4 regions of the Micromonospora sp. DT48 genome follow, and region 3 is predicted to be linked to each of the others. Evidence: riboswitches for the same ligand, from Rfam matches in the RefSeq annotation. Region 3 holds a riboswitch; each other region holds the start of a gene.
The links. A riboswitch is a leader RNA that binds a small molecule or an ion and turns the genes downstream of it on or off. The one in region 3 is predicted to bind cyclic di-AMP.
Positions count from the first base shown of each region.

Region 1: it holds a riboswitch for cyclic di-AMP, as region 3 does, so the genes downstream of both, ACLQ2S_RS15775 (coiled-coil domain-containing protein) here and ACLQ2S_RS07835 (NlpC/P60 family protein) in region 3, are expected to answer to the same signal.
Region 2: it holds a riboswitch for cyclic di-AMP, as region 3 does, so the genes downstream of both, ACLQ2S_RS21315 (C39 family peptidase) here and ACLQ2S_RS07835 (NlpC/P60 family protein) in region 3, are expected to answer to the same signal.
Region 4: it holds a riboswitch for cyclic di-AMP, as region 3 does, so the genes downstream of both, ACLQ2S_RS06025 (coiled-coil domain-containing protein) here and ACLQ2S_RS07835 (NlpC/P60 family protein) in region 3, are expected to answer to the same signal.

Region 1 is NZ_JBNCLE010000011.1:234,926-239,546, forward strand. Features, by position in the region: gene ACLQ2S_RS15765 (hypothetical protein) at 165-578, opposite strand; gene ACLQ2S_RS15770 (STAS domain-containing protein) at 1,087-1,452, shown strand; gene ACLQ2S_RS15775 (coiled-coil domain-containing protein) at 1,555-2,658, opposite strand; cyclic di-AMP (ydaO/yuaA leader) riboswitch at 2,665-2,796, opposite strand; gene ACLQ2S_RS15780 (cation diffusion facilitator family transporter) at 2,947-3,864, opposite strand; gene ACLQ2S_RS15785 (HelD family protein) at 3,955-4,621, opposite strand, start outside.
Region 2 is NZ_JBNCLE010000018.1:70,372-74,992, forward strand. Features, by position in the region: gene ACLQ2S_RS21300 (CDP-glycerol glycerophosphotransferase family protein) at 1-1,038, shown strand, start outside; gene ACLQ2S_RS21305 (DUF952 domain-containing protein) at 1,099-1,431, opposite strand; gene ACLQ2S_RS21310 (hypothetical protein) at 1,647-1,829, opposite strand; gene ACLQ2S_RS21315 (C39 family peptidase) at 2,253-3,134, opposite strand; cyclic di-AMP (ydaO/yuaA leader) riboswitch at 3,356-3,496, opposite strand; gene ACLQ2S_RS21320 (hypothetical protein) at 3,775-4,533, opposite strand.
Region 3 is NZ_JBNCLE010000006.1:391,003-395,623, forward strand. Features, by position in the region: gene ACLQ2S_RS07825 (pyridoxamine 5'-phosphate oxidase family protein) at 1-221, opposite strand, end outside; gene dcd (dCTP deaminase) at 299-877, shown strand; gene ACLQ2S_RS07835 (NlpC/P60 family protein) at 954-1,895, opposite strand; cyclic di-AMP (ydaO/yuaA leader) riboswitch at 2,000-2,134, opposite strand; gene ACLQ2S_RS07840 (C40 family peptidase) at 2,329-3,339, opposite strand; gene ACLQ2S_RS07845 ((Fe-S)-binding protein) at 3,593-4,621, opposite strand, start outside.
Region 4 is NZ_JBNCLE010000006.1:18,613-23,233, reverse strand. Features, by position in the region: gene ACLQ2S_RS06030 (carbonic anhydrase) at 154-855, shown strand; gene ACLQ2S_RS06025 (coiled-coil domain-containing protein) at 970-1,986, opposite strand; cyclic di-AMP (ydaO/yuaA leader) riboswitch at 1,991-2,121, opposite strand; gene ACLQ2S_RS06020 (YibE/F family protein) at 2,288-3,634, opposite strand; gene ACLQ2S_RS06015 (metal-sensitive transcriptional regulator) at 3,917-4,213, opposite strand; gene ACLQ2S_RS06010 (heavy-metal-associated domain-containing protein) at 4,325-4,534, shown strand; gene ACLQ2S_RS06005 (hypothetical protein) at 4,565-4,621, shown strand, end outside.

The DNA of each region.
Region 1 (4,621 bases), on a different contig from region 3:
GCGTCGGGCATCGTCTGCGTGCCGGCTTGGGCCGTCCGCGTCGGGCTTCGCCCGGCCGGCGTGGCGCGGGCGCGCGTCGGCGACCAGGTCCGCCGTGACCGAGCCTGGTTACCGTCCGGGTGAATCGGCCTCATCCGGATCGGACGAGGACTCGCCGGGGAGCGTCAGTTGGCGGGGCTGGTCGGGTCGGCGGGGGAGTCGGGCCGGTCCACGTCGACGAACTCGATGTCCTCCAGGGCACGGTCACGGCCTCCGGCGGCGCGTGCGGCGGTACCGGCCGCCCAGCCGACCGCGGCACCGACCAGGGCGGCGCCGATCAGCAGCGTCCAGGGCAGCGCCGGTCGGCGTCCGGCGAGTGCGTCGAAGGCGCGGCTGGCGCGGTGGCGCGCCTCCTCGGCGGCCGACTCGACCAGGTCACCGGCGTCGCCCGCGAAACCGGCGGAGTTGTGCCGGGCGGTGCGGGCGGTGTCGCGGATGCTGTCACCGGCGTTGTTCACCGCCGAGACGAGGTGGTGCCACGCCTGGTCGGCGATCCGCTCCGGCTTGCTGCGGCGCTCCAGCAGATGAGTCCCGAACATGTTGTTCCCTCCATCGACGATGCCGGCCCCGGTGCACGCGTCAGCCGTCGGGCGTCGTCCGGCCCGGCGGCGGTTCGCATTCGAGGCTGTGCCCGCCCCGCCGTGGCCGCAAACCACCGACTCACGCCGCGATCGGCACTTCTCGGGCGGTCCGGCCCCGGTCGTGCGGACATGAGTCGTCCGCCACGTCATGGGGGTCACACGTGATGGTACGCACGCAACGGCGACCATCACTCTTCGCGCGCAGGTCAGGTTGGGTCCGTGGGGCCACGCCGGAAACTCCGGGATGCGGCGGGGGTGGCCACTCCCCGCTACCCTGGTTCGACGGCGTCGGCGGTGTCGAACGCCGAGGAAAGGTCAATAAAGTTCGGATATGGGCGATTTGACGTGCCCTCATCCGTGAATTGCTCATCCCGAGGGGTGGCGACCGAGGCCGTCGAAGGAATACTGTCGGTCGCGGCCCGCGTACTGATGAGGCGCCCGTCGTCGGGCGAGTGGAGGTGCTCGCGTGAGCCTGTCGATCCTGCAGACGGTTCGGCCCGGTGGTGTCATCGAGATCGCCCCTCGGGGCGAGATCGACGTCGACACCGCGTACGAGGTTAAAGAGGCCATCGCCGAGGTGCTGGCCAAGGGACGTCCAGCCCGGATCGAGCTCAACATGCGGCTGGTCACCTTCATCGACTCCGTGGGCATCAGCGCCATGGTCGCCGGCTTCCAGACCGCCGAGGTCAGCGGGGTGAAGCTGGTCGTCACCGAGCCGAGCCGGTTCGTGCACCGGCAGCTCTGGGTGACCGGCCTGCTCGGCCTCTTCGGCGCGCCCGAGCCCTACTACGCCGGAGCCGCCACGGCCCCCGAGGTGCTACCCGGGGCCTGACGACCCGTCGGCCCGGTCAGGCCGCGTCGAGGCGGTCAGCGAAACGTCGAACGCCTCGGTGACCGCCAGGCGGTCACCGAGGCGTAGCCGTCGGCGAGGAACTCAGTACACCGACAGGTGGACGTGGTTGGTGTGGTCGCTGGACGGGTCACCCCGACCGCCGCTGTACGACTTCCAGCCGCTGCTGGGCAGCCAGATCTGCTTGTACCAGATCACGTAGAGCACGGCGAGCCGGTCGGCGTTGTTCACGAAGTACGCCGCCAGGTTGTTGCCGTAGGTCCGGTCGCCGCCGGTCGCGACCCCGCCGAAGCCGTTCTTCTGGGCCGCGAAGTCACAGGCCCGGCCCTTCGGGTGCTCGCCGGAGCCGCCGGAGCGGTAGCAGGAGACGTACCGGGTGAAGCCGGCCGCCTTGGCCTGCTTCAGCGCGTGCAGGGTGCGCGGGGTGATGCAGCCGTTGGCCGGGGTGGGGTCGTTGACGCTGCACGACTCGGCCGGCCACGACCCGTCGGAGTTGCGTGGAGCGGGCTTGGCGGTGGGGCTCGACCCGCCGCTGCGTGAGGGTGAGCGGGCGGCCCGTTCGGCGGCCTCGGCCCGCTCGGCGGCCTTGTCGCGTTCGATGGCCACGGTCAGCGCCCGCTCGGCCTGCTCCTTGCGCTTGGCCATCACGGCCACCTGCTTGCGTTGCTCCTGGATCTCCGCGTCCAGGGCCCGCTTGGTGGCGCTGACCTCGTCCCGGGCGTTCTGGAGTTCACGCAGCGCGCGGTCGGAGTTGGCGGCCACCGCGTCCAGCGCCGCCGCCCGATCCATGAAGCCGGCCGGCGACCCGCTGTTGAGCAGTGCCGACGCGGCTCCCAGTCGCCCGGTGCGGTACGCCTGCGCGGCGATCTCGGCGACCTTGGTGCCCCGCTCGGCGACCTGGACCTCGGTCGTCTTGAGCTGCTCGGCGAGTTGCTTCTGGCGCTTGACCGACCGGTCGAGCGCGGTCTTGGCGTCGAGGTAGCCCTTGCTGGCGGCCTCCAACTGGGCCCGCAGCGCCGGGGTGCCACCCTCGTCGTCCACGTCACCCGGTGCCGCCGCCCGCACTGGCTGCGGGGCCGCGGTGGCTGGGGCGAAGGGGGCCAGCGCCACGCCGAGGGTGACGGCGAGCGCGGCGGCGATCAGGGCCGCCGTACGGGCGGCCGGTCTTACCGTTGCCACTGCTGGCATGTGCACATGTCCTTCCGTCAGCCGCCGACCGGGTTAGCTGACGGGTTCGGGACGGAAGATCCCTACCGCTGACGCGGATACACCCCAGGAACATGGTTCCCCGGTTCGCCCTGGTGGGCGATTAGGCGGCGGCCGCCGCCGGCGCCGGTGGGCGCCGCCTGGCGGAGGCCGGGTCCGAGCCTACCGGTGCCTCTGTGACCGGTGCAGCTGCTGTTACTCCTGGTGTTCAGTTGTTGACTAGTAGAACAGACAAAAACGGACAATAATCCCTTTTCGGGAATGCGCTCGTCACCAGCGGGCGGCACCGCAGTCTCCAGGATCCGAGCGCGGCTCGATCTGGAGGGTCGCGTGCTCGATCTGGAAGTCCTCGTGCAGTGCCGCGCGAGCCGCCGCGAGCACGGCCCCGACGTCGGTGCCCGGCGTGATGGTCAAATGTGCCGAGGCGACCTCCATGCCGGAGGTCAGCGTCCAGACGTGCAGGTCGTGCACCCCGGCCACCCCGGGCACCGCGGCCAGCCGGTCGTGTACCGCGGTGACCTGAAGGTGCTCCGGTGCGGCCTGGACCAGGATGCGCACCGCCGCCCGTCCCAGCCGCCACGTCCGGGGCAGGATGAACCCGGCGATCGCGACCGCCACCAGCGGATCGGCCCACCACCAGTCGGTCGCGGCGATCAGCAGGGCGGACGCGATCACGCCCAGGGAGCCGAGCAGATCGCCCAGCACCTCCAGGTAGGCCCCGCGCAGGTTGATGCTCTCCCGTGCCCCCGGGCGCAGGAGGGCGAAGGCGGCGACGTTGGCGAGCAGGCCGAGGGTCGCCACCACCAGTACCGGGCCGGTGAGCACCTCGGGGGGATCGCCGAACCGGCGGGCCGCCTCGATCACCACGTACACCGCGACGCCGGAGAGCAGCACGGCGTTGGCCAGGGCCGCGAGCACCTCCAGCCGGTACAGCCCGAAGGTGCGTTGCGGATCGGTGTTGGCCCGGCGTGTGGCGGCGACGGCCGCGAGGGCCATTCCGATGCCCAGCACGTCGGTGAACATGTGCCCGGCGTCGGAGAGCAGGGCCAGCGAACCGGTTCGCAGTGCGGTGCCGGCCTCGATCACCATCAGCGTGCTGAGTAGGGCAAACGCTGCCCACAGTCGGCCAGAGTGGCGGTGTGCGGCGTTCGACACCGCAGCGTGGTGGTGGTCATGGCCGGTGCCCACCCAGACACCTTGCGCCGTCCGTCGGGCGGCGGGCAGATCTATGCCAACATCGCTATGTGTGCAATCGTCGGGTGGGTTCGACGCGTGGTCTCACCCGGTCGGGTCGACGGTGGTCAGCCGCTGGGTGGCCCGGGACAGCGCGACGTAGAGCGTCCGGACACCGGAGCCCGGCTCCGCCCGGATCTCACTCGGCGCGACCAGCACCACCCCGTCGTACTCCATGCCCTTGGCCTCCAGGCTGGTCACCACCTGCAACCGCTCCCCGCCGAGCGCGCCCAGCCAGGCCGCGACCTGATCCCGCCGGGGCACCGGGGTGATCACGCCGACGGTGCCCTCGACCTCGCCGAGCAGGGCACTGGCCGCCGTGACGACGGTGGTCGCCAACTCCGGCGCGGGCACCTCGAGCTGGACCGGGTCGATGCCGGTGGAACGGACCGCGGTGGGCAACGCGAGATCCGGGTACGCCCGGCGGATCTCGCGCGCCGCCACCGCGAAGATCTCCGCCGAGTTGCGGTAGTTCGTGGTGAGCGTGAACCGGTGCCGCCGACGGCGACCGAGCGCCTGGTCACGGGCGCGGGTCAACTCCTGCGGATCCCCCGTCCACGCGGTCTGCGCCGGGTCACCCACCACCGTCCAGGACGCCAGTCGCCCGCGCCGACCCACCATCCGCCACTGCATCGGCGAGACGTCCTGGGACTCGTCGACCACCACGTGGGCGTAGTCGCGGTAGTCCTCGGGACGTTCCCGGGCGGCCTGC
Region 2 (4,621 bases), on a different contig from region 3:
CGGCCGTTCGTGGTGATGGTGCGGGAGCCGGGATTCCTGGCTCCCATCGCCGCGGCCACCTCCGCCCCGGTGGTGTACTGCGCCACCACGCGGAGCATGGACGAGGTGCTGGTGCCGAGCCTGCGGGTGGCGTTCTACGTCAACCACGGCGCGAAGAACAGCCACTGCATCAGGTTCACGCAGCTCACCCACGTGCAGTTGCATCACGGCGACAGTGACAAGGCGCCCAGCGCCAACCCGGTCTCGGCGATCTTCGACCGGATCTTCGTCGCCGGTGAGGCGGCCATCGAGCGGTACGCCCGAGCCGGCATCCACATCCCCGCCGAGAAGTTCGTGGTGGTCGGCCGTCCCCAGGTCGAGGCGATCGAGGTGCACACCCGGCCGAAGTCGGGGCTGGCGAACCCGACGGTGCTCTACACCCCCACCTGGACCGGGCACAACGCCGACGCCGACTACTGCTCGCTGCCCGTGGCGGAGACGCTGCTGCGGCGCCTGCTGGACCGGGGAGCCACGGTCATCCTGCGCGCCCACCCCTACACGGCGCAGAACCCGGCCTCGGCCCGGCAACTGGCCCGGCTGCACGACCTGCTCGCCGCCGACCGGACCCGCACCGGCCGGGAGCACCTCTACGGCGCGGCGGCGAGCCGGCTCACCCTCACCGACTCGGTCAACCGCGCGGACGCGCTGGTCTCCGACGTCTCCGGGGTGGTCTCCGACTGGCTCTACTCCGGCAAGCCGTACGCGGTGACGAACATGGACGCCGACGGGGACCGGTTCGAGCAACGCTTCCCGCTGGCCGCCGCCGGCTACGTGCTACGCCGGGACATGACCAACCTGGACGACGTGCTGACCCGGCTGCTCGACACCGATCCGCTCGCCGAGGCCCGCTGGGCCACCCGCCGCCGTTACCTGGGTGACTTCCCCGCCGAGTCGTACGCCGAGGTGTTCCTGGCCGCCGCCCGACGCGAACTGGATCCGGCCTGGAACGCGCCGACACCACGCGCCGCAGCCGAGGCACCCCTGTCCCGGACCACCTGAGGTCGTCGGGTCGCACCGTCAGCGTGCGGTGGTCGGATCATGGGCGGACCGCGCGGGTACTCAACGGGGCACCTCGGCGTCCACCCGGGTGACACCGGCAACCGGATACACCCCGACGACTGCTGCGGCTGGTAGCGCCGCATAGACGTGCGGGAACGGACCGCCGTTCGGGGCGTCCTCCCACCGCAGCACATCCGCGAGCAGGGACGCGTCGAGCGCGGCGACGACGAGATGTGGCTGGTCGCCGAAGACCCGCGCCGCCGTGGCGGCCAGTTGGGTTCGCGACGAGCAGTGGATGAAACCACTGTCCCGGTCGAACGGTGAGCCGTCGAACCGGCCGGCGGCCTGGAACTCGGCCCACTCATCGGGCAGCAGGATCTTGTAGATCAGCATCTCGCCATGCTGCCAGAGGGCCCTCAGTCGAGGCGTACGGCGAGTTGGAGGGTGTTCAGGTAGTGCTTGCGTACGGTCCCGCCCGGACGGGCGGCGATCATCTCCCGGATCCCGTCGAACAGCGTCCGCCGCTGCCAGGGCGCGGCGGCGATGTGATTGGAGTACGTGGAGAGCAGGCTCAGGTACTCCTCGGCCGGGTAGTCACGACGCGTACCTCACCACAACCGGCAAGCACGCGGCGCGCCACGTTGGCCAGTTCCCGCCCCGGTCACCAGTCCGGCCGTCTCGGCCAGATCGGCGAACAACCGCTCCGGATAGCCGGGCCGGGCCCGCTCGTACAACTCCGCGGCCGTGTCGAAGGTCGTCGCCACCCCCGCGTACGGTTCCCGCTCCCCCATGGTCACCCCTCGCACGCGTGCCGACCGTCGATGTCACAGGTGATCGTCCCACCCAACGCCCACGCCCACGCCCACGCCCACGCCCACGCCCACGCCCACGCCCACGCCCACGCCCACGCCCACGCCCCAACGAGATCATGGACAGTTGCCGTTCGTGACGAACGGCAACTGTCCATGATCTGGGGCTTGCGGGCGCGGCGGGCGGACCGGACGCGGGACCGGCAGCGCGGCGGGCGGACCGGACGCGGGACCGGCAGCGCGGCGGGCGGACCGGACGCGGGACCGGCGGACCGGCGGCCCGGCGCTCCGGGTGGCCCGGCGGCCCGGCTACCCGGCGAACTCGGCGGCCGTGCGCCTGCCGCACCGACCGGAAAGCCCCCGACCTGTCGGCCGAGGGCTTTCCGGGGCTAGGGCCAGGCGCGGTCAGGCCGAGTAACCACGGGTGGCGGCCCAGTTGGCGAGGTCGATGGTGCTGAGCCAGTACGACGGGTACGAGGCGTCGGCCGAGTCGGCGATCTTCACCAGGCGACCGGAGTCCTTGTAGCCGACCACGGCGACGTAGTGGCCGCCGGGGAAGGAGTGCCAGCGGCCGTCGGTGTCGGTGGCGGTACCGGCGACGTTCACCACGACGCCCCGACCGTCGGTGACGGCGGCGACGACATCCGCCTGGAGCTGGTCCATCTGGGCCGGGGTGGCCGCACCGCCACGGATCATCGTGGTCTTGTACGGCTTGCCCTTGACGATGGCGTTGAGGACGCGGGTGGTGTCCTCGGCCGAGTTGGTGCCCGCGAACGTGGTGCCGAGCTGGCTGGCCAGGGCGTCCTGGGTGCGGGCGATACCGGCCGCGCTGAGCGCGTTGCGTACGGCGGCGGGGCCGCAGTAGTAGCCGTTGATCTGGGCCTGGTGGTCGTACGCGAGGATTTTGGTCGCCGGTGGCTTCGGCGCCGTCTTCTTGACGGTCAGGTCCGGATCCGGGGTGGCCGAGCGGGGTTTCGGCGACGGCGACGGGGAGGGCGCCGCGCTGGCCGGTGCGGCACTGCTGGGTGCCGCGCTGCTCGCTGCGGCGGGAGACGGCGCGGCCTCGGCCCGCTGCTCCCGGCTCGGCGCCACCGTGGCGTCATCGTGCGGGTCGGCGGCGGTCGCGGCCTGCGTGGGGGCGGGGGTGGTCCCGGTACCGGCCAGGGCAGCGCCGGTGCCGGTGGCCAGGACGAGTGCGACGGCAGAGCCGGCGACGATCTGGTACGGACGTTCGGTGACCAGCCGGCGGAGCCGACGGGAAAGGGTGTGCTTCACGGATTCCTCCACGGGCTGAGGGGAGAACGGCACACCGGCTCTGGCGGCCGGGTCGGCGTGGGCACGCCGACGGCCGCCCGGGGTGAGCGGGACAGGCCGTTCAGGGGTACGCCCGGAAACCGGGCGGCGGCGACCGGAGGTCAGCTCGCAGTGATCGGGCTGGCGAGCGCGGGCACCGCGGTGCCGTGGAGGCGGGAGAACAGGGGGATCACATTAAACCGCACGAGGGTTGGAACTCCTTCCATCACCGCCTACCGGGTTAGCTGACGGATTCGGGCGGGAAGACGCCCTACCGCGGGCCGAGGCTCGCGGATTCACCCCAGTGGTGCAGTGGGTCCCCGGTTCGTGAGTTCACGATTGAGCGGGTCGGTACGGCGTCGCCACCTGCGATCGGTTACCGCACCGGACGCGCTGACACTACTGGTCGCACGACTCGCAGCCAACCGGGCCTGACCTGCTTAAACATGATCCAGTGGAGCAATTTCCGGGTATCGGGGAACTGGCGTCGCTCAATAGGACCGACAGCATTTCCGGTACCTTCCGGCGGGAACCGGACGGGTCGTCAACAATGCCGACAGGTTTTGTTGCAGCAATCGACTCGACTACGAAGAGTGACCGATTTTTCGGCATCTGTGAGTCAGCTCACGAAATTTCAGCTCAGCCGCGCCGGCCGCCAGCGCACCATCGGCCCGGGGCGCCGGACGACGACCCGCTCGGGGACGGTCAGCCGGTTCGGCCGGAGGCGCTCGGCTGCCGCGTACGCCTCGGCGGACAACGTCCGGGCCGCCTCGGTGGCCAGTTCCGCCGCCCGCCACAGGTCACGCTCCCGTTGGGCGGCCGACCGGTAGGCGGCCAGGCGGTTGTCGCGTACCACCCGGGCCAGGATCACCTCCTGCTCGGCGGGGTGACGTCGGGGATCCCAACCGGCGCGGGCGGCCAGCACGTCGCTGAGTTGCCGGGCGGTCAGGTCGCCGCGCCAGTGGGCCGCCATCGCGGCACGGCGTAGCCAGCGCTCGCGGGCCGCGTACTCGGCGGGGGTTCGGGGGGTACGCGGGGTCGGCAGTCCGGTGACAGCGGCCAGTCGACGGGCCGCGGCCTCCGCCTCGTCGTACGCGGCCCAGGCCCGGTCCAGTTCCGTCTGGGCGATCCGCCACGCGGCACGTCGCCGGTCGGCGTTCTGCGCCGCGCCGGCTGCCGCCACGGCCACCTCCCCGGCATACCGGCGCAGGTCGGCCTCCTCGATAGCGGCGCGGGTCGCGTCCTGGTCGTCGGGTTGCTCCACCGGCCCGGTCGGCTCGGGGCGCGCGACCAGCACGGTGAGTACGCCCAGTGCGATCACCAGCAGGACCGACCAGATGGCGGCGGCGCGTGGCACCTCAATCAGGAACTGGTACAGAACGGTCTTCTCCATGTCAGCACCTCGGGGAGATCGGTACGACGCCGGTGGCCGTACCGGCAGCGGATCGTGATGGTGAGCCTCGACGCCGACGTGGGCGGCA
Region 3 (4,621 bases):
TAACGGCCGTCGCGTTCCAGGTCGCGTCGCTTCGGTGAGTCGATCACGAAGCAGTAGAGACCGTCGTCGGTGATCACCGGGGAGACCGGGTGCACCCGGGGCCCGCCGTCGGCGCGGACCGTGGCCAGATAGCCGAAGCCAGGGCCGTACTGCTGCATGAGAAGGCGGATCCCGTCGGCGAGTCGAGGCTCGTCAGCGGCGAATTCGGACCAGGAAGCCATGGGGACATCCTATCGAACACACGTTCGAAGCGGGTAGTCGAACACGCCGATCGCATACGGACAGCTATGGTGTGGCGATGCTGCTCTCCGACCGCGACCTGGTCTCCGAGATCAAGGCGGGCACCCTGGCCCTCGAACCGTTCGAGCCCACTCTGGTGCAGCCCTCCAGCATCGACGTACGCCTGGACAAGCTGTTCCGGGTCTTCAACAACCACCTCTACACCCACATCGACCCGGCGACCCGGCAGGACGACCTCACCTCTCCCGTCGAGGTGCCCGACGGCCAGGCCTTCGTGCTGCACCCGGGTGAGTTCGTGCTCGCCTCCACGCTGGAGGTCATCTCCCTGGGCGACCAGCTCGCCGGCCGCCTCGAAGGCAAGTCCAGCCTGGGCCGACTCGGCCTGCTCACCCACTCCACCGCCGGCTTCATCGACCCAGGCTTCTCCGGTCACGTCACCCTTGAGCTGTCCAATGTGGCCAACCTGCCGATCACCCTGTGGCCGGGCATGAAGATCGGCCAGCTCTGCATCTTCCGGCTCTCCTCACCGGCCGAGCACCCGTACGGATCGGCCGTCTACGGCTCCCGCTACCAGGGTCAGCGCGGGCCGACGCCGAGCCGCGCCTGGCAGAGCTGGCGCACCTGGCCCACCCGCTGACGCTCGCGCGGGCAGGCCAGGTCCACATTCGGGCGGTACGAGCCCAGCCGGGTCACCGAAGTCGGTGGGCGAGCGGCTAACCGGGTCTACCGAAGCTGTGCACCGGGCTGCTGTCCAGCCGCTTCATCTTGACCGGCTGACCCGCCCGGGAGGCGTGCACCACCCAGCCACCGCCGACGTACATGCCCACGTGGTGCAGGTCGCGGTAGTAGAAGACGAGATCGCCGGGGCGCAGCTCGGCGCGGCTGACCGACGCGGTGACCCGACGCTGCCGCGCGGCGTTGTGCGGCAGCGAGACCCCGGCCCGTGACCACGCGGCCAACGTCAGCCCGGAACAGTCGTACGCGTGCGGGCCCTCGGCACCCCACGAGTACGGCTTGCCGATCTGTGCGCAGGCGAAGGTGACCGCCTCGCCGGCCGCCCCGCCGGGATACCTGGCCGGGCAGGGGGCGGGTCGCAATGGCCCACCGCCTCCCTTGCCGTACGCCCGCAGCCGGAGCCGCTGCAACCGGTCGATCTCGGCGTCGATCTGGTGCCGCTTACGCGCCAGCTCGGCCTCGGTGCGGGTGAGCTGGTCGATGGTGCTGTCCAACCTGGCCTTGGCGGCGGCGAGTTCGTCGCGCAGGTCACTCGCGTGCCGGATGTCCTCCTGCTGGAAGCGGGCGTAGCGGTCGAGCAGGCCGATGTGCTCGACGACCTCACCTGGTGACCGGGCCCCGAGCAGCATGTTGACCGCCCGTACCTGGTCTCCCTTGTACGCCCCGGCGGCGAGCTTGCCGACCCGGTCCAGGGCCTCGTCCACCTGGCGTTGCAGGGGCATGATCCGGGCGTCCAGGGCCTCCGCCTCCCGCCGCCTGCCGGCCAGGTCCTGCCGGGTGGCGTTGTGCTGTTCGATGACGGCTTCGAGCCGGTTCCAGTCCTTGTCGATCCGGCTCTCGATGTCGGCGACCCTCGGGTCGGCCCACGCCACCGCGACCCCGCCGCTCAGCAGCACGGCGGTCGTGGTCAGGGCGGCCAATGTGTAGCGGTACCAGCGGAAACGCGGCGCAGCCGTCGCTCGGCCGGGAATGCCCGGCTGCGGTGACGGTCGCCGAGGGGCATGGTGTGCCACCGGGCTCCGTGCTCCTTCCTCCGTACCGCCTACCGGGTTAGCTGACGGGTTCGGGCGGGAAGGGACGCCCTACCGTGACCCTCACGGATTCACCCCGGGCACCTGGGTCCCCGGCTCGCTCACGAGCGACTCGGCGGTGTCAGACCGTTACCACCCGGGCTGGGCGGATCTGCCAGCGGCCGACGATTGCCCAGCGTAGGGACGATCGCCATCGATACGCAACACAACCGCACCGTCACTGTGGGTGCTGACATCCGACAATGACGAGGGCCCCCGTCGACTTGACCGGGGGCCCTCGGGAGTTCCTGTGCGACCGCTCAACCAGCGCGGCGGTGGCGCCTCAGCCGGGTCGACGGAATCCGGCGATCGGCATGGTGGTGATGGGCGAGACGTTGACCGGCTTGCCAGCCCGTGGCGCGTGCACCATCTGGTTGTTGCCCAGGTAGAGCCCGACGTGGCTGACATCGCTGCGGAAGAAGACCAGGTCGCCGGGGCGTGCCTCGGACCGGGAAACGGCCTTGCCCTCGTTCCACTGGGCACCGGTGAAGTGGGTGAGGTAGATACCGGCGGCCTTGTACGCGTACTGGGTGAGCCCGGAGCAGTCGAACGAGTTCGGCCCGGTGGCACCCCACACGTACGGCTTGCCCACCTGTGCACAGGCGGTCTGGATGGCCGTCCGCGCGGCGGCGCTGACCACGTCCTTGACGGTCGGGCAGTTGGTCGTCTTGACCACGGTCACCGGCAGCGACTTCTCCAGCCGCTTGATCTCGGCGTCGATCTGCTTCTTCTTCGCCGCCAGCTGCTTTTCCTTCGCCTCCTGGTCGGCGATCAGCGCGTCGAGCTTGGCCTTCTGGGCGTCGTACTTCTTGCGGATCTTCATGACGCCCTCAAGTTCGCGGCGCTCCTGCGCGGCGAGCCGGTTGAGGAGGGCCATCTGCTCACCGAGTTCGTCGGGCTTCGCGTTGAGCAGCACGACGCCGATCTCCTGCGACGGCCCGGTGATGTAGTAGCGGGAGGCGAGGTCGGCCACCCGGTTCATCGCCAGCTCGGTTTCGAGGGCCAGCGGCTGGATCTTCTTCTCCAGGCTCTTCGACTTCTGCCGATTGACCCGCAGCTGGGAGCGCACCTTGTTGTACTGCTCGATGGTGGGTTCGAGCTTCTGCCACTGCTTGTCGATCTGTGCCTCGATCTCCTCGACCGAGGGAGCGGCGTACGCGGGGGCGGCGAGTAGGCCGGCACCGACCGCGGCGGCGGCGACGAGGACCACCAGCCCACGCGCGGCCCGGCGCAGCGCGCCCGGACGGGTTCGTCCCGGCGCGTGACGATGGAGGGGCATGGTTGCCACCGGCAGCGTCTCCTTTGCAACCGACCACCCGGGCGTCCCGCGAGCGGTAGAGACGGGAACAGGCGACCCACGGCGGTCGGTGCCCAACATTAGGGAAGGCCCGGCGGGTAAATCAAGGCGACCATCGGCTCATTCACCTTTGTGCGACGGTACGCACACTAAGGGTGTCGACCAATTCGTGACAGTTATGCATGCCAATACAAAACCGGGCCGGACGGCACCGTTGAAGGTGCCGCCCGACCCGATGCGTACGCGCTGGTCAGCCAGCCACGGGCGCGCTCTCCGCAGCGCCTGCCGCCTGGTCGGGCTTGACCGACCGAAGCAGCACGGTAGCCACGTCGATGACCTCGACCTGCTCACCGGCGCCCTTGCCGTTCACCCCGTCGGTGAGCATGGTCGAGCAGAACGGGCAGCCGACGGCGACCGTCTTCGCACCGGTGGACATGGCCTCCTCGACCCGATCCACGTTGATCCGCTTCCCGATTCGCTCCTCCATCCACATGCGGGCACCACCGGCACCGCAGCAGAAGGACCGTTCGCTGTTACGTGGCATCTCGGTCAGCTCACCCTCGATAGCGCTGCCGAGCACCTCGCGTGGCGGGGTGAAGACCCGATTGTGTCGCCCGAGGTAACAGGGGTCGTGGTAGGTCACCCCACCGTCGACCGGCTGGACCGGAGTGAGCTTGCCGGTGGCGACCAGGTGGGCCAGCAACTGGGTGTGGTGCACCACCTCGAACTCACCACCCAGCTGTCCGTACTCGTTGCCCAGGGTGTTGAAGCAGTGCGGGCAGGTCGCGACGATCTTGCGCTTGGCCTTCTCCCGGCCCTCGAACGCCTCGTTCAAGGTCTCGACGTTCTGCTGGGCCAGCATCTGGAAGACGAACTCGTTGCCGATCCGCCGGGCCGGGTCGCCGGAGCAGGTCTCGCCCTCGCCGAGGATGGCGAAGGAGACACCGGCCTCGTTGAGCAGGGTCGCGACGGCCCGGGTGGTCTTCTTCGCCCGGTCCTCGAACGCTCCGGCGCAGCCCACCCAGAAGAGGTACTCGAAGTCGGAGACCTCACCGACCCGGGGAACCTCGAAGTCGAGACCCTTGGTCCAGTCCTCACGGGTGTTCTGCGGTGCGCCCCACGGGTTGCCCTTGTTCTCCAGGTTGCGCAGCATCACCCCGGCCTCGGAGGGGAAGCTGGACTCGATGAGCACCTGGTAGCGGCGCATGTCCACGATGTGGTCGACGTGCTCGATGTCCACCGGGCACTGCTCCACGCAGGCGCCGCAGGTGGTGCAGGA
Region 4 (4,621 bases), 370 kb from region 3:
CCCGGTCGGTGCGCAAGGGTTACCCGAATGCATGAAATCCATATCACGTATAGCTTGACGCACGTTCTCCCCGCGTGTGACGGTGAGAGCAGCCCGTGACCAGCGTCGGCCCGGGATGACCAGGCATTCCTCCCAGTGAAGAGGTGCAGCCGAATGAGTCGACCCGGAACACTCGGCCCACAGCCCGGACCGGAACGCGAGTTCCTCACCGCAGATCTTCCCGGCGCCCCGCAGCAGGCCCTCGCCGAACTGCTCGCCGGCAACCGACGGTTCGTCACCGACACGCTGTGGCACCCGAACCAGAACGCCGGGCGGCGGGCCGCCGTCGCGGACGAACAGCACCCCTTCGCGGTGATCGTCGGCTGCTCCGACTCCCGCCTCGCCGCCGAGATCATCTTCGATCGCGGACTGGGTGACCTATTCGTGGTCCGCACCGCCGGGCACACCGTCGGGCCGGAGGTGCTGGGCAGCGTGGAGTACGCCGTGCTGGTGCTGCGTACGCCGCTGGTGGTGGTGCTCGGGCACGACTCGTGCGGTGCCGTCCGGGCGGCCTGTGACGCGCTGACCACCGCCACCGCGCCCCCGGGTCACCTGGGTGCCGTGGTCGACGCGGTGGTGCCGAGCCTGCACCGGGCACGGGAGGTCGGGGTGCGCGACCTGGACGGGATCGTGGACATCCACATCGCGCGGACCGTCGAGACGATGCTGGCCTCCTCGGAGACCCTCGCGGCGGAGGTGGGCGCCGGGCGGTGCGCGGTGGTCGGGATGTCGTACCGGCTGGCCGCCGGTGAGGTGCGGACGGTGGCCGCGGAACCGGCCGAGCTGGCCGAGGCGGCGGTGGCAGCCGTTCCCTGACCGCGACCGCCGGGGCCGCCGCGTGACACCGCCGGCGGACCCGTTGACCCTGATGCCTGACGACGAGGGCCGTTCCGCCAGCGGAACGGCCCTCGTCGCGTCGAGATCGAGCGGTCAGAGCAGTGACACGTGTACGTGGTCGGTGTGGTTGGACGGGCCGCTGTAGGAACTCCAACGCTCCGTCGCCGCGAACCAGATCTGCCGGTTCCAGATCACGTAGTAGACGCCCAGCCGGTCGGCGTTGCGGACCAGGAAGGCCGCCAGGTTGTTGCCGTAGATCCGGGTGTCGTTGTTGTGCCACGGCCGGAAGCCGCTGTTCTGCAGGGACCAGTCACAGGCTCGGCCCTTGGGGTGCTCGAACTTGTCCCCCGGGCGGTAGCAGCCGACGAACCTGTTGAATCCGGCCCGCTTGACCTCCTTGTACATGTGCAGCGTCCGAGGCGTGATGCAACCCGACGTGGTGGGGTCCTTCTGGCTGCACGACTCGGGCTTCCAGCTGCCGTCCGCGGCCCGGTTCGGGGCGACCCGGGCCACCGGGGAGGTGGCGTCCACCAGCCCGCCGGTCAGGCCGACACCGCCGACCAGCCGGAGCGACTTCTCCGCCTCGCTCTTCTTGCGCGCCATGTCGTTGGTCAGCTTCTTCTGCTCGCGCACCTCGGCGTCGAGCGCGAGCTTGGCCTGCTCGGCACGGAGCTTGATCGCGTTGACCTCGCCCAGCTTCTTGTCGTTGAAGAGGTTCAACTCGTCCAGCGCCGAGGCCCGGTGGATGAACGAGTCCGGTGCGGTGCTCTGCAACAGCATGGCGATCGCGCCGACCCGGCCGGTGCGGTACGACTGAGTGGCGATCTTGGCGACCTGCGGGGCGAGCGCGTCCAGGTCGGCCTGCGCCGAGCGGACCTCGACCGCCAACTTGAGCTGGCGCTTCTTGGATTTCTCCAGCTTCGCCTTGGCCTTGGAGTAGTCCCGGGTGGTCGCCTCGATCAGGTCGTTGAGCATCGGCGGATCGTCGTCGTGCTCCGCCGGTTTGGGGTCGTTCGGCGCGGCCGTCGCCGGCATCGGACCGGCGAACACGGCGAACGCGGCGAGCACGGCCACCACGGGTGTCAACCAGCGGCGTAGGGGTGCCGTCACTGTTTTCCCTTCCATCGACCGCCGACCGGGTTAGCTGACGGGTTCGGGACGGAAGTGGCCCCTACCGCTCTCGCGGATTCACCCCACGTACCTGGGTCCCCGGCTCGCCTGACGGCGATTGGGCGGTGGTACCGCAGGCGCCGGTGCGCGCCTTCGGCGGTGACCGGCAGTGAGGTTACCCGACCGTCCGACTGTGCTTCTACGTCCCTAACCCGACGAGATGCGTCATTTCGTAATCGCGTTGAGTGACCAGCGACACGGTTTCGAGCCCTACGGGTCGGGACGGTCACGTTGAGGAGTGTCACCATTTGGTGTCCGTGCTCCTGTCCGGGTCGGGCCACCCCGAGGGGGTGGCGGGGGACGTGTTTCGCGTGGGTGGGGTGCTGAGGGCGTGTAGCGCTTCGGCCCGGTCCGGCGCGGGTCGGGGAACCACGGGGGTGGGCTTGTCGGAGTCGGTGTCGGCCGCACCGCGCCCGGCGGTGCTGACCAGCACGGCCAGCGCGGTGGTCAGCGGCACCGCGGCGATCAGGCCGAGGGTGGCCACCACGCTGCGGACGATCTCCGTGGTGAGGAACTCGCTGGTCACGATCTGACCCAGCGCGCGGGAGTCGGCGGTCAACAGCAGCAGGAGCGGCAGCGAGGCGCCCGCGTACGCCAGCACGATGGTGTTGACCACCGAGGCGATGTGCGCGCGCCCGACCCGGGTGGCCGAGCGGTACAGCTCCCGGCGGGTGTAGTTCGGGTTGGCGTGGCGCAGCTCGGTGACCGCGGCGGCCTGGGTGACCGTGACGTCGTCGAGCACCCCCAGCGAGCCGATGATGATGCCGGCCAGCAGCAGGCCGTGCAGGTCGACGTCGGCGCGGAACATGGACAGGGTGGTGGCGTCCTCGCTACCGAACCCGGTCAGGTGGGTGGCCCCGGTCGCGGCCAGCCCGAGCAGCCCGGTGAGCACCAGACTGGCGAGCGTGCCGAGCACGGCCACCGAGGTCTGGGCGGATATGCCGTGGGTCAGGTACAGCACCACGAACATGATCAACGAGGCGCCGACGATGGCGACCACGAGCGGCGGACTACCGGCGCTGATCCCGGGCAGCACGAAGGTCAACAGGATGGCGAAGCTGGCGGCGAGACCACCCAGCGCCGCCAGCCCGCGCAGCCGCCCGAAGGCGACGATGGCGGCGGCGAAGAGGACGGCCAGCCACACCAGCGGCTTTCCGCGTTGGTGCTCGGCGATGTTGTAGTTGCTGACCGAGGGATCCTCCGGATCGCTCAGCGAGACCAGGATGATGTCGTCGTCGACGTCGATCCGGGGCGCTCCGGGTCCGGTCGGGATGGGCGTCTGCACCTCCTGGCCGGCGTCCGGGCCGGTCTGCACCCGTACGGTGACCGTGCCGCAGGGCCCTGCCGCGGTGGTCGGCGTGCCCTCGGGCACCGCCGGGTTGGGCGGGCAGGGCTCGGTGACCACCCGGGTGACCGTGCCGTGGTAGCGGGGGGTGTCGTCGGCGGCCTCGGGGCGGGGTGCGTCCCGGGGCCAGAGCACGAGGGCGGCGACCAGGGTGGCCAGGAAGAGGGGGACCACCGTCACGACGAGTATCCGCCGCACCCCGGGCGGGGTGGGCGGCGCGGAACGGGTGTGGTCGGCGCCCATTCATTGTCTCCCAACGATTCAGGGCTGAGTACGTGTCGATGGGCGAGACGGTTCAGTGCCGCCCGACGACAGATTCCGTAGGGCAGCCGGGATGGCCTGAACGTGGCTGGGTGGCTGCGTACCGTGAGGTGCCGGTGGAGTCGTGGCAGCCGTGCGGGCGTACGCCCGACAGCGACCTCGGGCCGCGAGGCGCGGATTTCGGCTGGCCATCGTGTGCGAATGGTAACCAGCCCGGTATTCCGACGCAGGTCGCGAGGGGTGCGTCGGTGAGTCGGGTCGGGGTCAGCCGCGCTTCATCAGGCGGCCCACGGCGGCCATCATCTCGGTCGCCATCTCGTCGGCACGCCCCTCGGCGGCGCCCTCGTGCATGCAGTGCCGGGCGTGCCCGTCGAGCAGGCCGAGGGCGACCTTGTCCAGGGCGGCCTGGATGGCGGAGATCTGGGTCAGCACGTCGATGCAGTAGCGGTCCTCGTCGACCATCTTCTCGATGCCGCGCACCTGGCCCTCCACCCGACGCAGCCGGGCGAGGAGCTGGTCCTTGCTGGCGGTGTAGCCACGGATCGGCGCAGGTGTGCTCATGGCGGCAAGGATAACCTACCCCTGGGGGGTATGGTACGGTCGATCCGCTGTATACCCCCTACGGGTATCAGGGTGGGCGTTCGCCTGCCCGAGAAGGTGGAGGAGAGTTCCATGGTCAGCACGACGTACCAGGTGCAGGGCATGACCTGCGGGCACTGCGTCAGCGCGGTCAGCACCGAGATCGGCGCGATCGAGGGAGTGCAGGACGTCCAGGTGGACCTGGCCGCCGGTCGGGTCACCGTCACCAGCGACCAGCCGCTGTCCGACGACGCGGTGCGGGCCGCCGTGGACGAGGCCGGATACGAGTTGGCCGGAGCCTGACGGCCGGCGGGCGGAACCGAGGGGTCAACCATGAACACGGCGACGAAGCTGATCGGCTTCGCACTCGGCCTGACAGCGGTGTTCGGC